4 regions of the Chryseobacterium metallicongregator genome follow, and region 2 is predicted to be linked to each of the others. Evidence: riboswitches for the same ligand, from Rfam matches in the RefSeq annotation. Region 2 holds a riboswitch; each other region holds the start of a gene.
What was found. A riboswitch is a leader RNA that binds a small molecule or an ion and turns the genes downstream of it on or off. The one in region 2 is predicted to bind S-adenosylmethionine.
Positions count from the first base shown of each region.

Region 1: linked by a shared signal. The riboswitch ahead of REB14_RS12820 (TonB-dependent receptor plug domain-containing protein) and the one ahead of REB14_RS14545 (SusC/RagA family TonB-linked outer membrane protein) in region 2 are both predicted to bind S-adenosylmethionine.
Region 3: linked by a shared signal. The riboswitch ahead of REB14_RS13160 (TonB-dependent receptor plug domain-containing protein) and the one ahead of REB14_RS14545 (SusC/RagA family TonB-linked outer membrane protein) in region 2 are both predicted to bind S-adenosylmethionine.
Region 4: linked by a shared signal. The riboswitch ahead of REB14_RS15375 (alpha/beta fold hydrolase) and the one ahead of REB14_RS14545 (SusC/RagA family TonB-linked outer membrane protein) in region 2 are both predicted to bind S-adenosylmethionine.

Region 1 is NZ_JAVIXS010000009.1:102,593-107,880, forward strand. It holds gene REB14_RS12820 (TonB-dependent receptor plug domain-containing protein) at 30-2,774, opposite strand; SAM-I-IV-variant riboswitch at 3,072-3,169, opposite strand; gene REB14_RS12825 (TonB-dependent receptor domain-containing protein) at 3,289-5,288, shown strand, end outside.
Region 2 is NZ_JAVIXS010000014.1:235,743-241,030, reverse strand. It holds gene REB14_RS14545 (SusC/RagA family TonB-linked outer membrane protein) at 1-2,458, opposite strand, end outside; SAM riboswitch class I at 2,542-2,640, opposite strand; gene REB14_RS14540 (type II 3-dehydroquinate dehydratase) at 2,886-3,293, shown strand; gene REB14_RS14535 (hypothetical protein) at 3,357-3,794, shown strand; gene pckA (phosphoenolpyruvate carboxykinase (ATP)) at 3,842-5,288, opposite strand, start outside.
Region 3 is NZ_JAVIXS010000009.1:176,012-181,299, forward strand. It holds gene REB14_RS13160 (TonB-dependent receptor plug domain-containing protein) at 1-1,905, opposite strand, end outside; SAM riboswitch class I at 1,998-2,103, opposite strand; gene REB14_RS13165 (alpha-amylase family glycosyl hydrolase) at 2,361-5,198, opposite strand.
Region 4 is NZ_JAVIXS010000014.1:399,997-405,284, reverse strand. It holds gene REB14_RS15380 (ACT domain-containing protein) at 1-526, opposite strand, end outside; gene REB14_RS15375 (alpha/beta fold hydrolase) at 526-1,470, opposite strand; SAM riboswitch class I at 1,531-1,637, opposite strand; gene REB14_RS15370 (MGH1-like glycoside hydrolase domain-containing protein) at 1,826-4,441, shown strand; gene REB14_RS15365 (OsmC family protein) at 4,519-4,938, opposite strand; gene REB14_RS15360 (DUF58 domain-containing protein) at 4,967-5,288, opposite strand, start outside.

The DNA of each region.
Region 1 (5,288 bases), on a different contig from region 2:
CTCTGTTTTTTTATTTAAGTAACTAATATTTAGAACCTGAATTCAATTCTTGCAAACAAGAATCTTCCTCCTATACCGTACTGGGACACCTGTCTGGAATACACAAATTGATTATCAGCGGTTAATGAGCTTATATTGGGACTCTTAGAAGGCAGAATATTCAGAATGTTATTGCTCCCGATGGTTGCTGAAATATTTTTATTAAAATCATATCCTACAGATAAATCTGTTATCAAACGGTTATTAAGGACGAAATGCTCTGTACTTCCCGTTACTCCATCAAAATTAGCATCTAAAACATCTGCATCTGTCACTTTACCAAAGAATGAATTACGCAGCAGGAAAGTAAAACCGGAAACTCTTAACGTATTGGATAAGGTAGCTTTTACACGCGGTACAGCTTCTTCAAAATACACTCTATTAGGCTCTGAGAAATAATTATCGATCTGACTTACCAATTTAGGTGATACATGGATATCTCCAATTCTTTTGGTCTGATTAAGGTTAAGTCCAAAATTATTTTCCAAAGAAACTCCTGATGAAATCTTTGAATTCTGAGAAATTGTAATATCCAAACCTTTTGTCTGAGAGTCCACCGCATTGGCAAAAAAGTTGGCAGCGCTAGCTCTTGCCAGATCAAACGCATCCTGAAGAACGGCCTGATCAGAACCTGGAGTAAAATTACCATTAGGACGGAAGAAAAGATCAGTCAGCACTACTCTGTCTTTAATCTTTATTAAATAAGCATCAGCAGTGAAAGTAAGGCTTAATGCCGGAATCTTCCAGGTAATTCCTGTGCTGTAAGATTGTGAAGTTTCCTGTTTCAGTTTTGGAATCCCCAATGCTTGTGCTGCTTCAGAATTATTTCTAAAAGTACCAACCTGTGTAGTTTTTCCCTGCTGAATCAACGTAGATGTAGAGCTATAATAGATTTGAGCTAATGAAGGAGCTCTAAATCCTGTAGAAACAGCACCTCTCCAGTTCAGATTAGAAGCCAGCTTTACATTGGTTGCCAGTTTATAATTGAATGTAGATCCGAAGTCTGAATAATTCTCATATCGTAACGCCCCTTCCAGCAGCCAGCCGTCGGTAACTTCCAGCTCTGCATCAGCATAAGCAGCAATACTGTTTCTATTTCCTGAAACGGCATTTTCCGGACTAAAGCCTGGAAAAACCTGTGCTCCGGCTGGCCTTATAGATCCGAAGAAGTCGGTTACTTTTTCATTTTCAGGAGTTTTAGCAGTTACTAAACGCCCATAGATATCGTAAGAAGCGTAAGAATTTTCTTTTCCTGCATTCACTTTATAATTTTCGTGTCGGTATTCAGCTCCGAATGCAACATTTAATCCTTTCAGCACATCATACTTTTTGGAGAAATCAAGGTTGACAGTATTTTGTGAAAACTCAGATCCTCCGGCATCAAAAGTTCTTGGAGATCCGTCTGTAAGCGATGTATTAAATGTATTTACAACCCCAAAACCAAAGGTATTTTTCCCAAATGTATTACTGAAATCCACATTCCAGCCATTCCATTTTCCTTTAATTCCGGCAGCAAGAGAATAATCATTTACAGTTGCTTCAATCTGAGGGAGATATCCATTGGGAGTCACTGCATTGATATTTCTTTCAGTATTCGGCAGCCTGTAAAATCCTCCGGCATTTCCAAGACGGTAACTATAACCACCAAATGAGTAGAATTTCCAATCATCATTCACAGGAATTTCAGAGTTGAAAAATAGCTGCCCGGCTTGTAATTTAGACTGTCCGGCTCTCAAACTGAAATCTTTTCTCTCTAATCCTCTGTAATTAAGCTCCTGGGATGTAAAATCTTTACCTAATAATTTTTGAAGATCGGAAATGCTGTTGGCTCCTGAAATTTGAGATTGAAAATCAGTTCCGAAATAATTTACCTTGGCTGCATATTGTTTAATGGTACTAATAATCTGTTGAGTGTTTGACGTATTCGTAATATTTTTATACAAACCATCGATATTAATACCATCCTGCAATGCTCTGTAATTAATTGCATTATAAGCATTGAAAATATCACCTTCTCTTACTCCGGCTCTGGAATAGGGATCACGATATTGTGTAGAACCTGTAATATTAATAAATCCTGTTTTTCCTATTTTAGCTCCATAATTGAGATCTACGGAAATAGTCTGTCCATCTACTCCACCGGAGAAATTATTGGCAACGGAGGAAGCGTATCCACCTAAAAATACCTGTCCCGAAAGTCCCAGCCTTTTTTTCAACCCAAGGTTAACGACTCCTGCAATGGCATCAGAACCATATTGAGCGGAAGCACCGTCTCTTAAAACCTCAATTTTTTCTAAAGCAAATGCCGGAATAGCATTTAGATCAGTTCCTACAGATCCTCTTCCCGGTGTAAGGGTAACATTAATCAATGAAGACTGATATCTTCTTTTTCCATTGAGTAAAACCAAAACCTGATCCGGGCCCAACCCTCTTAAAAGAGCAGGATCTACAAAATCAGTTCCATCATTAACGGTGTGTGAGGTGGATGAAAACGAAGGGACAATATAATTTAAAGCCTGACTGATATTGTTAGTGGGGCTTTGTTTTAAAATTTTTGATATGTTAATAATATCTACCGGAACAGGCGTATCTGTCAGTGATCTTCCTGAGCCTCTTGAACCAAGGATGACTACATCATCTATTTTTTTTGATTGTAAAGTATCCGTCTGGGCGTAGTAAAATGTAGAAATAAGCGCAATAGAAGGAACAAATATTTTTGTTTTGAAATTATGCATGTTGTTTGTTGTTACTTTTTGTTATTAAAAAATTGTTTTTGAGCAATACAAATCCTGTAACCCTAAAATGTAAGGTTACCATTGATGTTCGGAATGTTTGTATTATTTTTTAGAAATAGAAAATGCTAGCAGCAACAACACATGCGCATATAGAAATGGCATGAAAACATATCAGAATAATGAAGACTCACTTCATGATCTGAAGAATAAAAAATTACTGATGGAATGTGATTTCCCTTGTCTTTAAACATTGATTTTAACTTTAAAACAAAAATTCAAGATGGGGATAATGATAGAATGATAAACATTTTTTCCGGAAGATCCGGCTTATCGATTGCAGCACCTTGCTTGTTTTTGCAGGTTGCTATCCCATCTAGAGATTCTTGATAATTACCTGGCAAAGATATAATTATTTCATAAATAAAAAAAAAATTCAGCCTAAATTTTCGATTTTCAACATTTTACCGTAACAAATTCTGTTTTTCAGCGTCTAACCGGATATCATTAAAACATTATGAAAAAAACGATTTTCGCTTTATCACTGGTAAGTTCTGTTTTTGTTTTCTCACAAGAAAAGAATACTACGGGTGCTAAAGAAAAACAAATAGAAGGTGTAGTCATCACCAAAACTAAAAAAGCCGTTGAGCAAAAGGCAGACCGTACCATTTTTGACTTTTCTGAACAACCTCAGCTGAATAACGGAAACGTTCTGGAAGGAATTAAAAAACTTCCTGGACTTGTTTCTACCGATATCGCGGGGATGATGTATCAGGGGAAAATGCTGGAAGTGTATCTTAACGGAAGACCCCTGAATATTACGTCCAATGAATTGAACTCTTTCCTTGAAGGAATGCCTGCCAATTCTGTAGAAAGAATTGAAGTAATTACCCAGCCCGGTGCTGAGTTTCCGGCTACTTCCGGAGGTGCCATCATGAACATCATCACTAATAAAAATGCCAACAAATATTTAACTGCTACGTATTCAGGAAATTATTCTTTCACGAATTATGATAAATACAGAAACAGGACAACCAATTCTGTTAATTTAAATGCAAGGAATAAATATTTCGGATGGCAGCTGAACGTAGGTCAAAACTACCGTGAAAGTATGCTGAATGGTCAACAAGATGAACTTTTGAGCAGCCATACCGATAGATACGCACGTGGATATTTTGCAAAATCCGGATTGACTTTTGATTTGGGGCAGGACAGATTATTATTAAACTACGATATTTATCACAATAATAATGACAACTATACTTTAAGTAATGGTCATGGTGATTTGCCTTTCCAGAATAATCCAAAAGATTTAAGGGAAGCTTTTTATACATCTTCAGATGTTGCCCATACCAATAGTCTCAGACAGGAAGCAGTTGTAACCTATCAGAAACGTTTTGCAGATAAATCTCAAAAATTAGACTTCCAGTTTGGCTATACAAGATCAGACAGTAAATTTTCTCAAGACAATTTCTTTCAGGATGGTACATTTGCAGCCGCTCCAAACCTACCAATCAACAGTCCTACCAATGGTTTAAAAGATATTCTGAACAATAAATCTGTAATGAATATTGCCAACTTCAAAGTAGATTATGCCCAACCTATCAAACTTCTTGATGGTGGAAAGGTAAGTTTTGGAGGATTATATGAAAGACAGGATTATGATACAGAAAGTTTTGGACTGACTAACTTAGAGTATCAAAGACAAACCGCTTCTACCTATTTGGAGTTTCAGGCTAAACTGAAAAAGTTTGACTTCACATTGGGTTCCCGTGCTGAAAACTATGATATTTCCGGGGTAACAAGATATTTTGATAAAGATGCGAAACTGGTGGAGGCTAATTTGATTCCTTTCAATAAGTTTAAATTTTTCCCGAATGCAAGCGTACAATATAATATGATGAACCAGGTTAATATTGCGGCAAATTACAACAGAAAAATCAGCTTACCGAGTATTTCTGCTTTGAACCCAAATAACGTAACTTTCTCCGGGCCAAGTACCGAAGTAAATGGTAATCCTAACCTACAGCCTACTATTTTTGATAATTATGAATTGAAAATTTCAGCTTTTGATTATGCATTTATCGGATATAGTGTAAGTTCGGCAAGCAACCAGGTGGCACAGATCATCCGAAAGGACGGAAGAAAGCTTTACAACGAGCAGGTGAATATTTCGAATATGAAAATTCACAATTTCAATGTGGGATTACCGATTCCTTTTATGATTTTCAGTAAGCCATTTAGTGAAATCATGAAATTTAATTTCAATCCTGATAAAATTAATTTCATGTACTTATATGCAGGATATCAGAAACATGAAATCGATAACCTGAATAATAAAGGCTTCTGGATTTTCAATATCATGACCCAGGTTATTTTACCTAAGGATATCAAACTGACAGCTAACTATAGCTATCTGACTCCAAAGGCGGGATATTTCTACTTTACAGCAGAGAAACCATTCAACAACTCTCTTGATATTACGTTGACGAAAAAGTTTATGAACAACCGCCTGAC
Region 2 (5,288 bases):
GTTTAGGCAAAGCTGAACCTTGTAAGAGCTTTGTGGCTTTTGAATATTCCGAAGTCGTTCCTTCTACTGAATTTCCGCTGGCATCGGTAGCAACTGTTTTCCACAAAGGCTTTCCATTACTTGGATCAACTCCAGCCCACTCCGGAATAAAGAAGTCGTATACTGAACCTCCTACTGTCAACAGCTTAGTTCCTACTACAAGAGAACCTCCGGGTAGTTTCGTTACCTTATTGTTTAAAGTACTCAGATTCACATCTACATTCCATTGGAAATTATCATTCTTAACGGGTGTTGTGAATAATGAAAATTCAAATCCTGTATTCTGAATGGTTCCGATATTCGCCGGATAATCACTGATTCCCAATGATGGTGCTACAGGCATATTAAACAAAAGGTCCTGACTTTTTCTTTTAAAATATTCGATATTTCCTTTAACTCTGTTATTCAGAATTGCGAATTCCAATCCTACATTTAAATTAAGGTTGGTTTCCCATTTCACATTATTGGTAGACGTTTTTTCCAGCGTTGTTCCCGGTTCTCCACCAAGGCTGATAAATCTGTACAACTCCTGATAAGCATAATAAAGCGGCTGCCCGTTGGGTCTAAGCAATTTATCATTCCCCTGACCTCCGTAGCTTGCACGCAATGTCAATTGGTTGAATACGTTTAAACTTTTAATAAATTCTTCATTGGAAATCTTCCATGAACCTCCTACTGACCAGAATCTTCCCCATCTGTTATCTTTTGCAAATCTTGAAGAGCTGTCTGCCCTTCCTGATGCAGATAAGAAATAGGTATTGTTGTAATCATACTCTACTTTTCCAAGGAAACTCAATAAACTCAATTTATTACTGTTTCCGCTGAAACTTCCCAGTAAAGAAGCGGCATCCGGCTCATAATAATAAGGCAGCGAGAACTGACTTCTTGTTCCGGAGATTGTCTGATAATCATATTTATAGAATTCGTGTCCTGCCAATGCATTGACATGATGTTTTCCAAACTTTTTATCATACGTCAGAATATTACTGGTGGTATAAGATAATGTTCTGGTATTGGTTTTCGTTACTGAACCTCCAATTTCAGCACCTTGCCCCAATAATGGATTTGAATAATAATGTCCGTTATAATTCACCAAATCAACAGAGAAACTCGTCTTGAATTTCAGTTCCGGTAAGAAAGTGAATTCCATGAATCCTTTCCCTGAAAAGTTATCTTCTTTATTCTCGTTTTTGTCTAATGGTAAGGTTGCAGCAGCATTCTGATTTTGAAGCGCATTCGTAGGTCTGTATTTTCCAAAATCATAAATCGGGTTTCCATCAGCATCCAAAATATAAGTTCCGTCAGCATTTCTTTCATAATAAGGATAGAATGAAGGAATAAATCTTGCCGCATTGATGATGTTACTGGCTTTGGAATCTGAAGAAGTAGGTGCCTGCTGAATACTGTTTGTATAACTTAAGTTCACCCCAACATTCAGCCATTTTTTAACTTCAGAATTGATCTTTAATCGGGTATTATATCTTTTATATCCCGATTCAATTGCCATTCCTTTATCATCCAGATACCCCAGAGAGAAGAAATAATTACTTTTCTCACTTCCTCCGCTGATATCAAGATCCACCTGATTTCTTGAAGCCACTCTCTGCAAGATATCTCTCCAGTCATCATTCCAAAGTGGTGATGCGCCAGGTAATAGTTTTCCATCTGTACCTACCGGTTTTGGATAAGTTGTCCCATATGGATTAATCCCCAGTGAAGAAACAAGGTTGTCTGTTGCCATCTGAGCTGCCTGCTGAGAAGAAACTTTTCCGGATTGATATCCATTTCTCAATGCTTCCCAGTACAGTTGAAAATACTGATCTGTATTTACCTGTTCATAATCTTTTACGGCTCTTCCGGAGAATCCCTGACTGATATTAAAATTAACTCTGGCCTCTCCTTTTTTACCTGATTTTGTAGTAATGATAATAATTCCGTTTGCTCCCCTTGAACCATACAAAGCACTTGCTGTAGCATCTTTCAAAACACTGATTGATTCAATATCGCTTGGGCTGATAGAGTTCAGGTTTCCATCGAAAGGAATTCCGTCTACAACGTATAAAGGATCACTGGAAGCACTGATTGAGCCAATTCCTCTGATTCTGATAGTAGAAACAGCACCTGGCTGGCCTGATGCACTGGTAGTCTGAATCCCTGCAACCTGTCCTTCTAATGCTTTCGTAATATTCGTTACAGGTCTGTTATTGATTTTATCACTGGAAATTGTAGCTACGGAACCGGTATAGCTGTTTCTTTTCGCTTTTCCGTAAGCTACCACTACTACTTCATCAATCTCTTTTTCATGAAGGCTATCTTTTTTCGGCTTGGAATTCTGTGCATTTACACTGATAATTCCCAGAAAAAAAGCAGCAACGGGAGGTATCCAAGCTTTAGAATTAAATAAATTTTTACTAATCATAATCAATTTTATTTATCATATATTAAAATTTAGCCCTTTGCAGAAAAGTCAGCAAAGGGCATCGATAAATACGATAAAACAAATGCTTATTTTTCCTTAAAAGGCTGAACGTAACACCTTGCCCAATGGGTAGGTTGTTAAGACTTCACAGGGTCAGTTCCCTCCATCTTTCTTTATAAGCCGATCGAAATATGTTTGCAAAGCTAAAAACTTTTAGTCTACAAAACAAGTAGACTTATTTATTTTTCATGATAAATTTTTAATAATTAACATAAAATTTTAATAAAACTCATTACAACAAGGAGTTGCAGTCGTTATCATTTATTCAAACATGACAAATATCATTATTAATAATTCAATGGAATAAATATTTGAGGAGACCTTAATTTTTGTATTATTAATTGAAAAAACTTTTTAATTTTATAGTATGAAAGTTTTGATCATCAACGGCCCTAACCTCAATCTGTTAGGCACAAGAGAACCGGAAATTTATGGAAATGTTTCCATGGAAAGTTATTTGGAAAATTTAAAATCCGAGTTTCAGTCTCATGAAATACAGTATTATCAGTCCAATATTGAGGGCGAGCTTATCAACAGACTTCAGGAGGATAATTTTGATGCAGTGGTGATTAACCCGGGAGCATTTACCCATTATTCTTATGCTATCGCTGATTGTTTGAAGAATATCCGCAAGCCAAAAGTAGAAGTACATATCAGCAATATATACAAAAGAGAAGAATTCCGCCAGAAATCTGTGACGGCAGCGAATACAGATGCTGTTTTATCCGGCTTTGGAATGGATGGGTACAGATTGGCTTTATTGAGCCTGAAGTAATTTCATAACTTAAATATTCCTACAGATTTCTACAGATAATTAAGGAAAGTAAGAAAATAATTGATGAAGATAAAGGATAAGATTTATTGTAAAATCATTGGGCCATATTCCGGACAATTAACGAAGAGAAAATCTTATATTATCGAAGAAATCAACGTTGAAAATATAAAAGTCTGGAATAATGAGGGAAAACTTAGGTGGTATTCAAAGTTGTATTTCAGTGCAGACAATGAACCGGAAATCATTTCTATTAACATAGATGATCCAATAGAAAATATTGAATCTGATGCCATAGAAGTAACTATTACCTTTTCCAACAAAGTAAAATACTGGATGACCTTCGCTACTCCAAAGTATTTAGATAAGATATTGGACGAAGAATCTTACTTTTCTTCAAAACATTTTATGATCATAAAACATTTAACTGAAGAATCAATCAAATCAACGGTCTTAAAACTTGATGAACAGAATGAGTTGATTGAAAACTGTAAAAAATATTAATAAAAAAGCCTCATCTGTGATGAGGCTTTTTATGTTATAGAGAACTATTAGATGGTCTGTTCCTGTAATTGAGGTCCTGAAGCAACTAATTTCTTACCTTCTTCAGTATCACAATACTGCTCAAAGTTTTTGATATATCTTGAAGCAAGATCTTTTGCTTTTTCTTCCCATTCTGAAGCGCTTTCATAGGTATCTCTAGGATCTAAAATACCTGTAGAAACGTTTGGCAATTCAGTAGGAATCTCAAGATTCATGATTGGAACCTGAGTTTTTGGAGCATTATCGATAGATCCGTCAATGATTGCATCAATGATTGCTCTTGTATCTTTCAGAGAAATTCTCTTTCCAGTACCATTCCAACCTGTATTTACCAAATATGCTTTAGCTCCGTGCTCTTGCATTTTACCGATCAATGTTTTAGAATACATTGTTGGGTGTAATGTAAGGAATGCTTCACCAAATGCAGGTGAGAAAGATGGCTGAGGTTCTGTAATTCCTCTTTCTGTTCCAGCTAGTTTTGATGTATAACCGCAAAGGAAGTGGTATTGAGCCTGATCTTCATTCAAGATGGAAACCGGAGGAAGTACTCCGAATGCATCTGCTGAAAGATAAACAATCTTCTTAGCATGACCTGCTTTAGAAGGCAATACAATTTTGTTGATATGATAAATTGGATAAGAAACTCTTGTATTCTCAGTGATTGATCCGTCTGTATAATCTGCTACTCCATTGTTCACAACAACGTTTTCAAGAAGTGCATCTCTTTTGATGGCAGCAAAGATATCCGGTTCTTTTTCTTCAGATAAGTCGATAACTTTAGCGTAGCATCCACCTTCATAGTTAAATACTCCGTTGTTATCCCAACCATGTTCGTCATCACCAATAAGATATCTTTTCGGATCTGCAGACAGAGTCGTTTTTCCTGTACCTGAAAGACCAAAAAATAAAGCTACATCACCTTTTTCTCCTACGTTAGCAGAACAGTGCATTGAAGCCATACCTTTTAATGGAAGGTAATAGTTCATCATGGCGAACATCCCTTTTTTCATTTCACCTCCGTACCATGTACCTCCGATGATCTGTAGTTTTTCAGTAAGGTTGAACATGATGAAGTTTTCAGAATTCAATCCTTGAGCTTCCCAGTTAGGGTTTATTGTTTTAGAACCGTTGATTACTGTGAAATCAGGCTCTCCAAAGTTTTCAAGCTCATAGTGAGAAGGGCGGATAAACATATTAGTAACAAAATGCGCCTGCCATGCTACTTCAACGATAAATCTTACTTTAAGTCTCGTATCTGCATTCGTTCCGCAGAATGTATCTACTACATAGATCTTTTTAGATTCAGCAAGCTGGTTCAGCACTAGTTCTTTACAAGAACCGAAAATTTCTGCAGTAGTAGGTAAGTTTACTTTACCATCCCAGAAAATTGTATCTCTTGTAACATCATCCTGAACAATATATCTGTCTTTAGGTGAACGACCTGTGAAAATTCCT
Region 3 (5,288 bases), on a different contig from region 2:
CGCAAAAAATCTTCCGCTTTCTACCTTAAACTGATCTAATCTTTCATCAGTAATATTGCTGGTGATCACAATTCTGTCTTTTACTTTAATCCAGTATCCATCTATGGTGATTGTCAAATTGTTTAAAGGCCTTAAAGTAAATCCTGCACTTGCATTAACAGAGGTTTCCTGTTTTAGTTTATCAAATCCAAGAATTTCAGCGGCTTTGCTATCATTGCTAAAGATTCCCTTTGTAACAATCTTCTCGCCTGAAGTAGAAATATCAGCATAAGAGTTATTAAAATACTGCTGTTGCAATGATGGTGCTCTGAATCCTGTTCCCACTGCTGCTCTTACCGCATAATTCTTTACAAATTCATATCGTACAGCAAGTTTTCCATTCAGTGTATTTCCGAAGTCTGAATAATTTTCAAATCTTGCTGCTGCATCAATATTCAATTTTTTATCTAAATCATAGGAAACATCTGCATACACTGCGGTGGAATGTCTGTCTTTCTTCAATGCATTATTTGGAGAAAACCCGATAAAGGATTGAGATCCTCCCGCACCAAGCACTGTTGATCCTTCAGTGGCTACGTTTCCATTGATGTCATATTGGGTATAGGAAGCTTCATCACCTGCCTTGATCTGGTATTGTTCAAATCTGAATTCTCCTCCAAATGCGATATTGAAACGGTTTATATTTTTGGAAATATCAAGATTAATGGTATTTTGAAGAAAGCTATGCGCTCCGGCATAAAAACGGGTTGGAGATTTTGCTCCCAAAGAAGCGTTATTCGTATTGTTTACATTATAATTGAAGGTATTGCTTCCAAAGGTATTACTAAGATCAAAAAACCAGTCATTGACATTATATTTTGCTCCTACAGCATAAGAAACATCGTATACCTGGGAGGCCAGAGTTGCCTGAAATCCGTTCGGGTAAATGGACGAAACTACATTAGATTTTTCGCTCGGAAGTCTTCTGAAACCAAAGCCATTTCCTTCTTTGATGCTGAAACCGCCAAAAGAATACAGTTTAAAGTTATCGTTAAAAGGATATTCTGAATTGAAAAACAGCTGTCCCTGTCTGATCTGGGCATCTCCGATCTGAAAATTAAAATCGTCACGTGTTAATCCTCTTTTTGCAATTTCTGCATCATCTGCGGCTCTGGCAGCTTTTATGGCTTCTGCGTCCCCAGCAAATTCATAGGCAAAATTATCTCCGAAAATATCCAGGTCATGATTTTGCGTTCTTGTGGTTTTTCCTCTGTGACTTAGCTGTAATGAAAGATTAATATAGCCTTCTTTCTTTCCTAATGAGGCTCCATAATTAACTCCTGCCTGGTAAGTATCACCATCATTTCTTCCGGTTAACCCATAGGTAAGACTTGCTGAAGCTCCGGTATTTTTCTTAAGAATTATATTGATAACTCCTGCAATGGCATCAGAACCATATTGTGCAGCAGCTCCATCTCTTAATACTTCTATTCTATCAATTGCAATTACGGGAATGGTACTCAAATCTGTTCCTACAGAGCCATTTCCTACCGTATTCTGATAATTGACTAATGATGTGGAATGTCTTCTTTTTCCGTTAAGCAAAACCAGAACCTGATCGGGTCCCATACCTCTAAAAGTAACAGGGTCAATATGTTCTGTCCCATCAGAAGCAGACTGCCTCACTGCATTGAACGATGGAATCACGTAGTTCAGGAGATCCTGAGCCGTCATTTGCGGAGTGCTTCTCTGGATTTTATCGATATTAATTACATCTACAGGAACCGGCGTCTCCAGTTTTGTTCTTTTGACGTTACGGTTTCCAACGATGATAATATCTTCGATCTGTTTTCCTTTTTCCTCACTTTCCTGAGCAGCGACCAGAATTGCTCCAAGCAATAATACAGCTGTGCTTAATTTTTTCATTTTGTTCTTGCCAATTAATAATACGAATCTGACGGATCTTTCCGCAGATACACAAGACTTCAAGAAATGGAATTCATATAGAGTATTGACTTCACTTATCTCCCCCAAAGGGTTGGAATTAGCACCTTTACACTTCTGGAAACGTGTAGGTTGCTAAGGTTTCACCGGGCCAAATCCCTCCACCTTTCTTGATAAATCTACTGCAAAAGTAGACTATTTTTTTAAATGTACAAAAAAGCAGATCTGCTGTACTGCAAATCTGCCTTTCATTATTTTATAGAAATTGTTTAAAGTTTTATTTTTGAAACATTAAGATGATATTAAGGTGATAAGAGTATTAAGATCAGCTCCGCTTTGAGCTTAAAAATCAGAATGATTCATCTTAACAATACTTTATTTCTTAAATAGCTCTTAATGGCTCAATATATTAAAAATCAACAACTTCATAAGTTATTTTATTTAATCATCATCTTTTGAATGGCTATTCCTGTATCTGATTTCAACTGTAACAGATAAGTTCCCGCCGGATAATTAACCTTCATATTATAATTTCCATTCTCTTTATCCAGTTTGAATGAATCCAATTTTTTACCCGTCATATCAAAAATCAGGATCTCTCCGTTTTTTGCTTTACTGAAAACGAGTTGAGCGATTCCGTTTCGAACCGGATTATCTGCAATCTGAAGGGATAATTTGTTGGCTGCATTGGTATCTTCGGTTGATAAAGCACCAGCATAATTTCCAAAGATCCTGAATTCTCCCGGTTGTAAAGTGATTGGAGTTGTTGTGGAAGCTATATTCGAAATACTGTTGTCCATCAGATTCTGCCATTGACCTGTGTAAGGGAAATAAGGGACGACATTCTGTGCTGAAGTCGTGTAATTGGCTAATACAACCACATTCTTTATTCCTGTTGTAATAGCTGCATCATATACATAAATTCTTGTGATCAGGCCGGTAGGATCGTTCGTAAGGTTATTGGATTCTATACTGTAGGTTTTAGATTTAAAAACCTGATGGGTATTTCTGATGTTGATGATTTTAGCCCAAGTATCATATACTGCTTTTCTGTTCGCATTGGTATCATATCCTAAAGTGAATGCAACAGGTTTCTCATCAGTTCTGCATCCATTGTCTATAGTACCATTCGCACATCTGTTGATACTGAATTCATATCCTAGTTCTCCAAATTGCCAGATCATTTTCGGACCAGGAATGGTAAAGAAGGTTGCCCCGAAAGTTTTCATTCTTTCAAGAGCGGTATTCAGATCTTTCACATTATAACTTCCGTTGATTGCTCCATATGCAAGGTTTTTAAACATCAGTCTTTCTTCGTCATGGCTTTCTCCATAGCCTACAGCACTCATATTGGTGAAGCCGTGAAGACTGTGATTCATACGGTCGTAGTTGCTGTTTTCCTGATACCCCATTGTATTCTGATTGTAAGGGTCTGTCTGTTTATTCCAAAGCATAACCCCTTTACCTTCTGCAATTCTGTAGTTGGCCCATTGCTGTTCTTCGGCATCGGTTCCAAGATGTTCGAAGATCATGTAAGAATTCGGATCAATAGCCCATTGTCTGTCGGCATAGTGTTTCATGATATCTACTCTGTCTTGCTGATAGGAATTGGTGCAGGCTTCGTCATTTTCAGAACAGTTTTGAGTAAATCCTTTGGTTAAATCCCAACGGAAACCGTCTATGCGATATTCTGTCAACCATTGTTGAAGGCATCTTTCAACGTAATATTGCGTTGAAGGACTTGTATGGTTAAAATCGTTGAATACATTGTATGAATGTTTCGGAACCTGGTTGAAGTAAGGGTTGTCTGGAGCAACATTTCCATAGCCGTCACCATCCGGATCTATATTCCACAGCCTTACCAAAGGAGAACGTCCTGTAGCATGATTAAACGCTACATCCAGAATGACTGCAATTCCGTTCTGGTGGCATAGATCTACAAATTCTTTGAATTTTTCCGGAGTTCCATAAGCTTTGTCTAATGCATAATGGAAAGAAGTATTATATCCCCATGAAAGATTTCCATCAAACTCCATGATGGGAAGCAATTCTATAGCATTGATTTTTAAGTTTTTCAAATAAGAAATTTTGTCGATCAGTGACTGCCAGTTTTTTTCCTGTGTAAAATCTCTCAATAGTAATTCATAGACCACCAGATCTTGTTTTGCGGGTCTTTGAAAATTGGCAACCTGCCAGTTATAAGCCGTTTGACCTGTTTTGAATGTTGAAACTTCAAACTCTTGTCCTGCTGGAAATGCTGGTAAATTCGGATAAGTGGAAGCTGAAATCCACAGGTCATCATAAGAAGATAAAATTTGTGGAGAATATGGATCTGCTACTTTTCTCAAATCATTGGTTCTGTATTGGAAAGTATTCAGCTGCTGAGGAGTAATTCCGTTGAGTTCAATCCAGTAGAGATCAGGATTTGTGGTATCTTTTTTCATTAAATAGGTATCATTCACCACCCAGTTATTGAAACTTCCGATGACATGTACAAAACTTTTTCCCGGAGCGTATAAAGCAAGGCCTACCTTGGTGGGATCTGTCGGGTGATAATTGATTCCCTGTCTGATCCAGTTTGGTATTGCTTCAGAAACTACATTTCTCGGAACCTGTAAGATAAATGTTGCTGTTTTAGAATTGGTTCCCTGAGTCGCTACAAGCTCCATGCTGGTATCTTGAGTAACTGTATAACTGTAGGAATAAGACTGTGAAGGAGTGGTTGTTGAATTGACAACAATTCCGTTTGCTTTTAACTGAAATGTTGCATTGGAATTGGTTGTAGCCATAATAGTAATGGAATTCCCTACCGGAACCGAAGTGAGGCTGTTCGCTAACGGATTGGTAAGACTTAAACTTAATGCGCCTACATTTACAAAAATATCGGGAGAAGTCTGATGGGAACCTGTTTTATCTTTTAATAAAAACCCGAACCTTCCGATTCCTGTTCTTCCGAAGAATGTTGTTGGAGTAAAAGTAATTGAATAGCTGTCTGTTGCAGCATTATAAACCAACTTATTCAAATCATTGGAATTATTCCAGCTGCCATTGGTAGGACAATCCTGACTGTTCTGATAATTAGTGTCAAACGACCAGGTCCACATATAAATGGCATTATTGGAAACTCCCCATGCAGATTCGTCTATCTGATCGCCGGGAACCGTAAGCGTAATAGCATCTGTTTCATTGAATGGATTGGGAGAAATCGTATAATTAATCTGCCCAAAAACGTGCATTGTAATCAGCAGAAAAACAACGGAATAAAATTTTCTCATGTCTTATTTTTTATCGAATATAGTGTTATTTTTTATTCATAACCTTTATTTTGAGCCAGTTTTTGCTAAATATTTCCATTTTTCGGGAAA
Region 4 (5,288 bases), 160 kb from region 2:
AAACCTGTTGTATCAATGTCTTTCCTACATTTCCGTGACCAATGATGGCCAGATGAACGGTCTTCGGCTTTTTGAAAATTTCAGATTCTATGATGTTTCTTGTTTTTTCATCCTGTGAAGATGTTACTACGATGTTCACTCTGTTTTCTCCTGCTACCTGATTCAAAAGCAATGGGAAAACATTATTTCGTGCCAGTTCTGCAAAGACTTTATTGAAATCTTCTGCAACAAAACCAATCACAGAAACATTATTGATACTATAAATTTGGGAAACTTTTCCAGATTTTCTTTCTGCTTCAAATTCATCAATAAGACAAGCAACCGCTTTCTCTGCATCATTTTCATGAACCAGAATAGAAATTCCGTTTTCTATAGCCTGTTGAGAAATTACGCCAACACTGATGCGTGCTAAAGTAAGCGCTTTAAAAATACGTCCGTCAATCCCGATTTCTCCAAGGAAATCCTCTCCTTCAAATTTGACGATTGATCTGTTCTTTAAAAATTTTATTTCGTTAGCATTTTTCATTACTTCTGTAAAATGTTTTTTATGATATTATTTAATTGTTGATATTCCATTAGGAAGGCATCATGCCCGTGTATAGATTGGATCTCGTGATAAGAAACATCCTTATTTTTCTCTTTTAAGTTTTCAAAACACATTCGGATTTCTGAAGCCGGGAAGAATAAGTCTGTATCTACGGAGATCATGTGCATTCGTGCCTGTATGTTCTCCAGTGCTTCTTCAGCAACGTTGATATTCATTAAGAGGTGGTTCATCAGCTTGTAACTTTTTAAACTAAACCTTTCGTTTAGTGCATTACCATGATAAACCAACCAGTCTTCTGATTCCAGGCGTTTTTTTTCCTGGTTATATTGGTTTTGAAATCTGTCATTGAGTGACTGTGGCGTTCTGTAACACAACATGGCATGAATTCTCGCTTTCTGTAATGGTTCTTCTTTATCATTCAATAAAAATTTCTGAACCAGACATTGTGCATGAAGCCAATCGTGTGTTCTGTAATCACAGGCAATAGGAATAAATATTTCTGTGAGATCCGGCTGCTTGGCAAGCATTTCCCAGGCAATCCCTCCTCCCAGAGAACCTCCGATAATGGCATATAAATTTTTGATATGTAAAGCTTCAAGCCCTTTCAGAAATATCGCTGCGATATCTGAAGGTGTGAAGTCTTCATTATCTTCAATTAAAAAATCGTCGTATCCGTTTCCTGGTATATTGAAGCACAGAACAGTATATTGATCAGTATCAACAATCTGATTTTCTCCTACCAGCTGTTTCCACCAACCTTTTTCTCCGGATACATTTGAATTTCCGGTAAGAGCATGGTTGATTAAAATGATTGGAGCTGTAAACAGATCTTTCCCAAAAAGCTGATAGCTTAATGAGATATAGTATTCCTTTTGGGAATAAGTTTGATACGTAAGATTAATATAGTTTAGTTCTGTTTTCAATTCTATTAAATTTTAATACAATTGAAAATGCCACAGGAAATGGCTGAAAAGAACTTCAGTAAGTTATCTGTCCAAAATTATTTGGTAGAACGTAGCACCTTCTTTGCTTGCACAAAGGGTTGCTAAGGTTTCATAGGGTCTAATCCCTCAACCTTTCTTGATAACATTTTCAATATTTGAATGAACGAATGATGCAAAGGTAGTTCTTTTCTTTTAATTTCAAAAAAAAATTATTTTAATATTTAAAAAAGCCTTTAAATACAAGTATTTCAAGACAATATTAATAATTATTCAGATGAAAAAAATTGGAATTACTTCTCAAAAAAACTAACTTCGTATGGAAAAATGATGAGATATGACCGCCGAAAAAGATAGATTACAAGATACCAAATGGAAAAACTGGGGACCTTATGTAAGCAACCGGCAGTGGGGAAATGTACGCGAAGATTATAGCCCGAACGGGAATGCCTGGAATTTTACCAATCATAATAATGCAGAAAGCTATGCCTACCGATGGGGTGAAGAAGGTATTGCCGGAATTTCTGATGTAAAACAGCTTTTATGTTTTGCTTTTTCGTTTTGGAACAAGAAAGACAAAATGGTAAAGGAAAGATTCTTTGGATTGAGCAACCCTCAGGGAAATCATGGGGAAGACATCAAAGAAATCTTTTATTATCTGGATAATACACCTACTCATAGTTATATGAAAATGGTGTATAAATATCCAATTAATGAATTTCCTTACGATGACCTTGTTGCAGAAAACGGGAGACGCAGTAAAAAGGAACCGGAATATGAGATTTTCGATACAGGAATTTTCGATAATGATGAATATTTTGATATTTTCATAGAATACTGTAAAGCCGATCACAATGATATTCTTGCCAGAGTAACGGTCTGTAACCGAAGTCAGCATAAAGCACCTATTATGGTAGCGCCTACTGTTTGGTTCAGAAACAACTGGAAATGGGGATACAACACCTATAAAGCAGAAATCAATGCTTCTCATGACGGAAGTATCAACATTGGCCATGACAGTATTTCGATTAAAAAACTTTATTCCCGAAATACCAATACACAAAGCGTATTTTGTGATAACGAAACCAATAATTCTAAGCTTTACGGAGCTCCTGCAGCTGAAAACACTTATTTCAAAGATGGAATCAATAATTTTATTATCCATCAAACGAATACGGTAAATCCTGAAAAAAAGGGAACAAAAGCTTCTTTTCTGATCGATGAAATGATTGAAGCCGGGGAATCCAAAGTTTTTGAATTCAGATTATGTCCGGATGAAGCTGATGAACCTTTTGAAAATTTTGATGAAATATTCAATATACGAGAGGCTGAAGCTGAAGAGTTTTATAAAGAAATTCAGAATGACACTGTCAACGAAGATGAAAGAAATGTGCAGAGACAGGCTTTTGCCGGACTTCTCTGGAACAAACAGTTCTACCATTACAATATCGGAAAATGGCTGAAAGGTGATCCCAACTTTGAAGCCCCAAGAAATTTCAACGACTATGTAAGAAATACAGAATGGAATCATCTCCACAATAAGGATATTATTTCCATGCCCGATAAATGGGAGTATCCATGGTATGCTACGTGGGATCTGGCATTTCACTGTGTTCCTTTTTCGATCATCGATGCAGAATTTGCCAAGGGACAGCTTTTGCTCCTTACTAAGGAATGGTACATGCATCCCAACGGACAGCTTCCAGCCTATGAATGGAATATGAGTGATGTAAATCCGCCAGTACACGCCTGGTCATGCTTCCGTGTTTTCAAAATTGATGAAAAAACTAATGGAAAGCCAGATTTACTATTTTTAGAGAAAGTATTCCAGAAACTGCTTCTTAATTTCACGTGGTGGGTGAACCGAAAGGATAAGAACGGGAAAAATATCTTTGGCGGAGGGTTTCTTGGTCTCGACAATATCGGAGCCTTTGACCGGAATATGGAATTAAAGGACGGTCAGCATCTTGAACAGGCAGACGGAACAAGCTGGATGGCCATGTACGCACTGAATATGATGCGTATTGCAATGGAGCTTGCCCAATACTATCAGGTATATGAAGATATGGCCATCAAGTTTTTTGAGCATTATCTTTATATTGCCGAAGCTATGGAAAATCTGGGCGAAGGCACAAAAGGACTTTGGAATGAAGAAGACGGATTTTTCTATGATGTACTACAGCTTGGAAATGGAGACAGTGTTTCTTTAAAATTAAGAAGTATTGTCGGTTTGATTCCTATGTTTGCCGTTGAGATTGTTGACCACCGTTTACTGGAAAAGATGCCGAATTTCAGAACCCGAATGGAATGGATCTTAAAGAACAAGCCGGAATTGACCAAACTTGTTTCTCACTGGGACGAGGAAGGACAAGGCCGAAAACACCTGATGAGCATCCTCCGAAAAAACAGACTAACAAAGGTTCTGACCAGAATGCTTGATGAAAATGAGTTCCTGAGTTCTTACGGAATCCGTGCCATGTCTAAAGTATATGAAGAAAATCCTTTTGTATTTTCTGTACATGGATCTGAAAATATGGTGTACTACACTCCTGCAGAAAGTGACAGCCGAATGTTTGGCGGAAACAGCAACTGGCGTGGGCCTATCTGGTTTCCCATTAACTTTTTGATTGTGGAAAGTCTGCAGCGCTTCCATTATTACTATGGAAACAGCCTGAAAGTAGAACTTCCAACGGGAAGCGGTGATAAAAGGAATCTTGATGAAGTCGCTCAGAATATCAGCAAAAGACTTTGCTCTCTATTTTTAAAGGATGAACATGGACAAAGAGCTTTCAACGGAGGTAATCCAAAGTTCAATTATGATGAACATTTCAGAGATTATATTACGTTTTTTGAATATTTCCATGGAGATAACGGCCGTGGTGTAGGAGCTTCCCACCAAACGGGATGGACAGCTACAGTAGCAAAACTGATAAAACCAAGACTTACCTTTTAATAAGCAATGAGTAATTGGTAATGAGTAATAAAAAAGCCGGATGAATCATCCGGCTTTTTCTATTTTTAAATAAGAGATTATATTTTTTCTCCGTTTACATAGACTTCGTAACCGATTTCTACATTGGGTTCTAACGTTTTGGATACAGAACAGTATTTCTCAAACGAAAGTTCTGCAGCCTTTAATGCTTTTTTGGGATCAATTTCTCCTTCCAGAAGGAATTTAACGTTAATCGACTTAAAAGGTTTTGCATCTTCTACCTGTACTCTCTCTCCTTCTACTTCTGCCTGAAAGCTCCTGATATCCTGGCGCTGCTTCTTCAGAATAGAAACCACATCAATTCCGCTGCAGCCTGCTACTGCCATTAGTACACTTTCCATTGGAGAAACTCCTTTTGCTCCCGGCTGGGAAGTATTATCCAAAAGAATGGAATTCCCTTGTGCATTTGTACATTCAAATAAAAAGTCGTCGTTTATTCTGTTAAGTGTAATTTTCATTGCTTATTTGCTTATTGCTTTTACAAAGTTATAAAATTCCTCTTGCTTTTATCTCCAGATATTTATTGATAACATCGATATTCAAATTTTCAGGAAGTGTATATACCGTATAAATTCCATATTTACGGAGCTCCTGAATAATCAGTTTCTTTTCAAATTCAAATTTTTCAGCAATAATCTCATCATAAATTTCCTGCATATTTTCAGGATTTTTGTTGATCAGCGTCTGGAGTTCTGAGTTTTTGAAGAATACAATGACCAATAAATGGTTTTTAGCAATTCCGCGAAGATATTTTAACTGTCGGTTAAGTCCATCCAGCGTTTCAAAGTTGGTAAAAAGCAGAATTAAA